Regions from separate parts of the Streptomyces sp. NEAU-YJ-81 genome, predicted to be linked through region 2. Evidence: riboswitches for the same ligand, from Rfam matches in the RefSeq annotation. Region 2 holds a riboswitch; the other holds the start of a gene.

Region 1 (3,877 bases), on a different contig from region 2:
CCGGCACCGAGGCGACGAGCCCGATGCTGCCCACCAGCGTCCGTACGATCTCCTCCGCGACGATCTCGCTCGTGGCGACCGTGCCCACACCGCTGTCCGCGATGGAGAACAGCAGCAGCAGCGGAAGCGACGCGCCCGCGTACGCCAGCACCAGCGTGTTCACGACGGAGGCGATGTGGTCCCGCCCGATCCGCATCGCCGCCCCGTAGAGCCTGCGCCGGGACGCGGTCGGGTCCGCGGCCCTCAGCTCCCACACCGCCGAGGTCTGGGTGACCGTCACATCGTCCAGCACACCCAGCGAGCCGATGATCACGCCCGCCAGCAGCAGCCCGCGTATCTCGATGTTCGGATAGAGGCCGTGCACCAGCCCGGTCTGGTCGTCCGTATTGCCGGTCAGGCTCGCCCAGGCGATGAACAGCGAGCCCAGCACCCCGATCAGCAGCAGTGACACCAGTGTGCCGAGCACGGCGACCGATGTACGGGCCGTCAGCCCATGGCACATATAGAGCGCGAGAAGCATGATCGCGCTGCCCCCGACGACCGCGACCACCAGCGGATTGGAACCCTGGAGTATCGCCGGGAGGATGAACAGCGTCAGCACCCCGAAGCTGATCGCCAGCGCCACCAGCGCGAACACCCCGCGCAGCCGCCCCACCACCACGACGGCGAGCGCGAACAGCCCCGCCAGCAGCGCCATCGGCATCGACCGGTCGACGTCGGACACGGAGTACTGCAGGTCCTTGGGCGCCTTGGGGGCGTACGCCAGCTTCAGCTCCTGCCCGGCGCTGAACTGACGCGAGGCGTTGGGCTGGACGATTTCGGGGAAGGTGCGACCTTTGTCCTTGCCCGAGGTGACCTCGATGGTGGCCTTCTCGCAGACGCTCTTCTTCCCGCCCTGCCCGGGGGCGCCGTTCTGGGCGGCGCTGTCCTGGCCGGGCTCGGTGGGCGCCTGCGGCTGGGCGTTGACATCGGCGCAGTTCACCTCCTCGACCTTCACCACCCGTCCGGCGACGGTCTGCTGGTCGAAGCCGAGACCGCTGCGGCCGCTCGCCTTGTGGTCGGGCGTGCCGCCCGGCCAGAGCACGATCAGACCGGCGACGACGGCGACCGCGAAGGGGATGAGCACCGTCGCGATGATCTTGCGGAGGCGGGCGGAGACGGGAGCGGCGGGGCCATGACCGTGGGAGTGGCCGTGTGAATGGCCGTGGCCGTGGTCGTGCGCCTGATCGGAGGGGCGGGGCTGCTCGGGCGGGTGGTCCTGCTGGATGGCGGTCACGGTCGCATCATCGCAAGAGGAGTGGGCCCCCTGTTCAGCACTGTGGATAAACCGTTAGCGTGGGCACGAACCTTTGCAATCGCGGGAGCTCGGAGCACCGGGCTGAGAGGGCGCTGACGCTGACAGCTGCGCCGACCGCTGAACCTGTTACCGGGTAATGCCGGCGTAGGGAGTGGGTCTCATGACTCAGCAGGATGCATCATCGCGCGCCGAGAAGGCCGAATTCGGCTGGCATAAGGGATATGTCGCGGGTTCGCGCCCGGACCTCCACGTCCCGGTCCGCCGAGTGCACCTCACCAACGGCCAGGATGTGACGCTGTACGACACCTCCGGCCCGTACACCGACCCCACCATCGAGACGGATGTCCGCCGTGGCCTGGCGCCGCTGCGGCAGAACTGGATCGTCGCCCGCGGCGACACGGAGGAGTACGCGGGCCGTCCCGTCCGCCCCGAGGACGACGGGATCAAGCACACCTCGCCCCGCGGGGGACTGCGCAACCTCGACGCGGTCTTCCCCGGCCGCCCGCGCCAGCCGCGGCGCGGCCGAGCGGGCGGCCCCGTGACCCAACTCGCCTATGCGCGGCGGGGCGAGATCACGGCGGAGATGGAGTACGTGGCGATCCGCGAGAACGTCTCCTCCGAGGTGGTCCGGGAGGAGATCGCGGCGGGCCGCGCCGTCCTCCCGGCCAATGTCAACCACCCGGAGATCGAGCCGATGATCATCGGCAAGCGGTTCCTGGTGAAGGTCAACGCCAATATCGGCAACTCCGCCGTCACCTCCTCCATCGAGGAGGAGGTCGAGAAGATGACCTGGGCGACCCGCTGGGGCGCCGACACGGTGATGGACCTCTCGACCGGCCGCAACATCCACACCACCCGCGAATGGGTGCTGCGCAACTCCCCGGTCCCCATCGGCACCGTGCCGCTCTATCAGGCGCTGGAGAAGGTCGACGGCAGGGCCGAGGAGCTGACCTGGGAGATCTACAAGGACACGGTCATCGAACAGGCCGAGCAGGGCGTCGACTACATGACCGTCCACGCCGGCGTCCGGCTGCCGTACGTCCCCCTGACCGCCCGCCGCAAGACCGGCATCGTCTCCCGCGGCGGCTCCATCATGGCGGCGTGGTGCCTCGCCCACCACCAGGAGTCCTTCCTCTACACCCACTTCGAGGAGCTCTGCGAGATCCTCGCGGCGTACGACGTCACCTACTCGCTGGGCGACGGGCTGCGTCCCGGGTCGATCGCCGACGCCAACGACGAGGCGCAGTTCGCGGAGTTGCGCACGCTCGGCGAGCTCAACCGGATCGCCAAGGAGCATGGCGTCCAGACGATGATCGAGGGCCCGGGCCATGTCCCGATGCACAAGATCAAGGAGAACGTCGACCTCCAGCAGGAGATCTGTGAGGAGGCCCCGTTCTACACCCTGGGCCCCCTCACCACCGATATCGCCCCCGCCTACGACCACATCACCTCCGGCATCGGCGCCGCGATGATCGCCTGGTGGGGCACGGCGATGCTCTGCTACGTCACGCCCAAGGAGCACCTGGGCCTGCCGGACCGCGATGACGTCAAGACCGGCGTGATCACCTACAAGATCGCCGCCCATGCAGCCGACCTGGCCAAGGGCCATCCGGACGCCCAGGCATGGGACGACGCGCTTTCCGACGCGCGCTTCGAATTCCGCTGGGAGGACCAGTTCAACCTGGCCCTGGACCCGGACACGGCCCGCTCCTTCCACGACGAGACCCTCCCGGCGGAACCGGCCAAGACGGCACACTTCTGCTCGATGTGCGGGCCCAGGTTCTGTTCGATGAAGATCAGCAGAAGCATCACAGAGCAGTTCGGCGGCGACGCCGACGCGACGCCCGAGGAGATCGAGGCGGGGATGCTCCAGAAGTCCAGGGAGTTCGCGGAGGCGGGCAACCGCGTCTATCTGCCCATCGCGGACTGAGGCGCGGACGCGTAGGCCGAGATCGCCGGTGAAGCCCGGCAAAGCAGCGCCTGCGGGGTGAAACAGGCGATACGCTGCGGGACGGGTCCGAAGCCGCAACTTGGATTTGCGACTTCGGACCCTCAGCGTGCCGCTACGCGGGCGGAAGCTCAGCCACGTAGATCGGATGTCCGCTGTCCGCCAGCCCGTTCTGACGGATGCAGCGGTGCTTCTGGAGGAACCGCAGACAGGCGTGCACCCGCTGCCGAGTGAGCCCCGTCTTGGCCGAGAGCGTCTCCAGCGAGTGGCCGATCTGTCCGGCTTCGGCCAGCGTGGGGAGGATGTAGACGGCCACCGCCCATACGTCCTCGGTGATGCTCAGCCGGTCCTTCCACTGTGCGAACAGGTCCTCCGTCCTGAGCCTCAGCTCCCGCTTGTCCGCCTCGGGCTCCTCGCCCGGTCGGCAGCCCAGCGCATCGAGGATCTGTGACCACGCCTGCTCGGACCGATGCAGGGAATCCAGTACCTCCGTATGGAAGCGTTCGGCCCGCGTCTCCAGTCGGACGATCGCGTCCATGAGCTCGCTCGGTGGAGTGGGGCGGGAGATCTCGGAGACTTCCAGCGCGTATGAGCCCTCGCGTTGGACGGTGGCGATCACTCTCGAGACCCAC
Region 2 (3,877 bases):
CGGCCGTGGTTGCAGTAGCGGCCGTGGTGGGAGCCATGGGTGGATCAGCCTCCTTGGACCGCGGTGAGGACCTCGACGCGATCACCGTCGCCGAGCGGGGTCGCGGGCCATTGGGTGCGTGGGACGACCGTCTCGTTGACGGCGGCGGCGACGCCCGAGGGCGCCTGGGTGAGGGTCGCGACAAGCCGGTCGAGGGTGGTCCCGTCCGGGACCTCGCGGGGCTCGCCGTTGACGGAGACGGTCATGGGTGCTGCTCCTGTGCTGGGGAGGGTGTGGCTGCGGGGGCCGCGAAGCGCCGCGGGGTGAACGGCCGGGCCTCCGGCGGGAGTTCTCCGCTCGTCAGCGCCTCGGCCATGACATCGCCGGTGATCGGGGTGAGCAGGACGCCGTTGCGGTGGTGGCCGGTGGCCAGCAGCAGCCCCGGCAGCGCGGTCGGGCCGAGCATCGGGGCGTTGTCGGGTGAGCCGGGGCGCAGCCCGGCACACGTCTCCACCAGCGGCAGTTCGGTGATGCCGGGCACCACCTCATGGGCGTCCCGCAGGAGTTCGTAGACCCCGCCCGCGGTGACCGTGGTGTCCCAGCCCAGCTCCTCGCTGGTCGCGCCGATGACCAGCTCGCCGTTCTCGCGCGGCACCAGGTAGACCGGCCCGCCGCGCACCACGGCCCGTACGGTCCGGGAGAGGAACGGCGCGTACCGCTCGGGCACCGACAGCCGCAGCACCTGCCCCTTGACGGGTCGTACGGGCGGCAGGACGTCGTCGGGGACGCCCGCGAGCCGTCCGCTGAGGCTGCCGGCGGCCAGGACGGTCCGCTCGGCAGCCAGGCGCGTACCCCCGGTCAGCTCGATCCCGGTGGCGCGGTCGCCGTCCAGCAACAGCCGCTCCGCGCGGGCGCGGTGGAAGGTGACCCCGGCCCGCTCGCACGCGGTGAGCAGCGCCGCCGTCAGCCGCCGCGGGTCCACCTGGTTGTCGCCGGAGACGCGCAGCCCGCCGTGTACGCCCGGCGCGAGCATCGGTTCCAGACGGCGGCATTCACGCCCCGTCAGCCATTCGGTCTCCAGCCCGAGCCCCTGCTGGAACGTGTGGAGATCGCGCAGCTGGGCGCGGTCGTCGGCGTCGAACGCCACGGCGAGCGTGCCGCAAGAGCGGTGGCCCACGTCCTGGCCGCTCGCCTCCTCCAGCTCGGCCACGAAGTCCGGATAGCGGCGCGCCGAGGCCAAGTTGAGCCCGAGCAGGGTCTGCTCACCGTAATGAAGCTCGGTGACGGCGGCCAGCATCCCCGCCGCCACCCAGGCGGCTCCGCCCCCGGGCGCCGGGTCGGCGAGGGCGGTGCGCAGCCCCCGCTGGGCCGCCCGCCAGGCCGTGACCAGGCCGATGATGCCGCCCCCGATGACGAGGGCGTCGTACGGTCCGCCCACGGATGGTCGGCGGCCAAGCCCAGAGGTGTGTGGTCCGTCGTCGTGACCTGGTGCGTGCGTGGACACGGTGCCCCTCCCTTCGCCGGCATGACCCGGATCAGGTTCGTACGGTCGGAGGCCGTTCCAGCCTCCCTCTCAGCCCGGTACGTCCGGGCTCCCGCGAGTGCTCTGCCCCGCCACCCTAGTACGGCCCCGAATCGCCCGAAAGCCCGACCACCCACCAGCCCCCGCCCCCTCCCCTCTGTGCCCGAGATCTCCCCTCGCCCTCTGCGGTCCGCCCCACCAGCCGCAATACAGTGATCGTGTGAGCGATGAGACGACGACGAAGCCGTCCTCGAGCGGCGGCGAACAGCGGGTGGTGATCGTCGGAGCGGGCATGGCGGGGGTGCAGACCGCCGTCGCGCTACGCGAACAGGGCTGGACGGGGGAGATCGTCCTGCTGGGCGCGGAGACCCACCAGCCCTACGACCGGCCGCCGCTGTCCAAGGCCGTGCTGCTCGGCAAGGCCGAGGGGTCGACGCTCGACGTGGACTTCGCCGGGCTCGGCATCACGCTGCGGCTCGGCGTCCAGGTCACCGGGCTCCGTACGGACAAGCGGCTCGTCGAGACCGCGACCGGACAGCTCCCGTACGACGTCCTGGTGATCGCCACCGGCGCTGAGCCGGTCCCGCTGCCGGGCAGCGAGGGCGTGCCCGGCGTCCATCTGCTGCGCACCCTGGACGACGCGGTGCGGCTGCGCCCGGTGCTCGCCCGGCAGCGCGAGATCGCGGTCGTGGGGGCGGGCTGGATCGGCGCGGAGTTCGCCACGGCGGCGCGCGAGGCGGGCTGCGCCGTGACCGTCGTCGAGGCCGCGGACCGGCCGCTGGCGGGCGCCCTCCCGGCCGAGGTCGCGGCCCCCATGGCGGCCTGGTACGAGGACTACGGGGCCCGGCTGGTGACCGGCGCCCGGGTGGCCTCCGTGGACGAGAGCGGGCTGGTGCTCGGCGACGGCACCCGGCTGCGGGCGGGCGCGGTGGTCGTCGGGATCGGGGCCCGGCCGGCCACGGACTGGCTGGCGGGCTCGGGCGTGGAGCTGGCCGAGGACCGCTCCGTCGCCGCCGACGACCGGCTGCGCACCTCGGCGCCGGACGTCTACGCGGTCGGCGACTGTGCCTCCTTCCCGTCCGCCCGCTACGGCACGCGGCTGCTGGTGCACCACTGGGACAACGCGCTGCAGGGGCCGCGCACCGTCGCCGCCAATGTGGTGGGGAGCCGGATGGTCGCCCACTTCCCCGGCGCGGTCTACGACCCGGTGCCGTATTTCTGGTCCGAGCAGTTCGGGCGCTTCGTGCAGTACGCCGGGCACCATTCGGAGGCCGATGACTTGGTCTGGCGCGGCGATCCGGCCGGTGCCGCCTGGTCGGTGTGCTGGCTGCGCGAGGGCGCCCTGGTCGCCCTGCTGGCCGTCGGCCGTCCGCGCGATCTGGCCCAGGGGCGCAAGCTGATCGAGCGCGGCGCCCGGCTGGACCGGACGCGGGCCGAGGACCCGTCGGTGCCGCTGAAGTCGGCCGTCTGCTGACCGGCCGGTTGGCCGCCGGGCGGGGCGTGTGGGGCGGGCCGGGCGGCCCGCGCGGCGGGCGCCCGGCTACCCACTGTCAGTCCCAGATGGCAGGCTTGTTCCGTGACCGAGATTGACGCAAAGATCGATGCTCTCGTCCCCGCCTGGCTCACCCTCCCCGACGTCGCCGAGCGACTCGGTGTCGAGGTGACGCGCGTCCGGCAGCTGGTCAAGGAGGGCCAGCTGATCGCGGTGCGCCGTGGCGAGAACAGGGTGCTTCAGGTGCCCGAGGAGTTCATCGCCGACGGAAAGGTCGTCAAGGGCCTCGTAGGGACCTTGACGCTGTTGAAGGACGACGGCTTCAGCGACGAAGAGATGCTGGAGTGGCTCTTCACCCCCGACCCGAGCCTGCCTGGCACCCCGGCACGGGCCCTGGGCGAGAATCGCGGTACGGAAGTGAAGCGGCGCGCGCAGGCGCTCGCCGTCTGATGTTGCTCCCGTCCAGCTTTCGGCGGCCTTCCGTACGGGCTCGTACAGAGCCCGTACGGGGCGTGTACAGGGCTGGTCGCTCTCGCGTTTTCGTCGCCGTTGTCGCATGTAATCGCACGTAGTCGCGTGTTGTCGCACACGGCGTACGGGCCGGGCTCCGCGCCCGGCCCGTACGCCGCCGACCCTCCGGGGGTACCGAACCATGTCCACCACCGCCACCGCGCATGAGCAGCTGGCCGACGCCCGCCTCTATCTGTGCACCGACGCACGGAAGCGCCAGGGCGACCTGCCGGAGTTCCTGGACGCCGTCCTGGCGGCGGGCGTGGACATCGTCCAGCTGCGGGAGAAGGAGATGGAGGCGGCCGAGGAGCTGGAGCACCTCCAGGTCCTCGCGGATGCCTGCCGTCGCCATGGAAAGCTGCTCGCCGTCAACG

The links. Region 2 has a riboswitch for thiamine pyrophosphate ahead of thiO (glycine oxidase ThiO). Riboswitches for the same ligand answer to the same signal wherever they lie in the genome.
Region 1: linked by a shared signal. The riboswitch ahead of thiC (phosphomethylpyrimidine synthase ThiC) and the one ahead of thiO (glycine oxidase ThiO) in region 2 are both predicted to bind thiamine pyrophosphate.

What each region holds. Positions count from the first base shown of each region.
Region 1 covers NZ_JAGFNO010000001.1:415,900-419,776, forward strand. The annotation lists gene J5X86_RS01880 (YibE/F family protein) at 1-1,276, opposite strand, end outside; TPP riboswitch at 1,348-1,465, shown strand; gene thiC (phosphomethylpyrimidine synthase ThiC) at 1,458-3,227, shown strand; gene J5X86_RS52375 (DNA-binding protein) at 3,361-3,877, opposite strand, start outside.
Region 2 covers NZ_JAGFNO010000034.1:51,987-55,863, forward strand. The annotation lists gene J5X86_RS42390 (thiazole synthase) at 1-37, opposite strand, end outside; gene thiS (sulfur carrier protein ThiS) at 45-245, opposite strand; gene thiO (glycine oxidase ThiO) at 242-1,417, opposite strand; TPP riboswitch at 1,475-1,588, opposite strand; gene J5X86_RS42405 (NAD(P)/FAD-dependent oxidoreductase) at 1,794-2,975, shown strand; gene J5X86_RS42410 (Rv2175c family DNA-binding protein) at 3,078-3,443, shown strand; gene thiE (thiamine phosphate synthase) at 3,646-3,877, shown strand, end outside.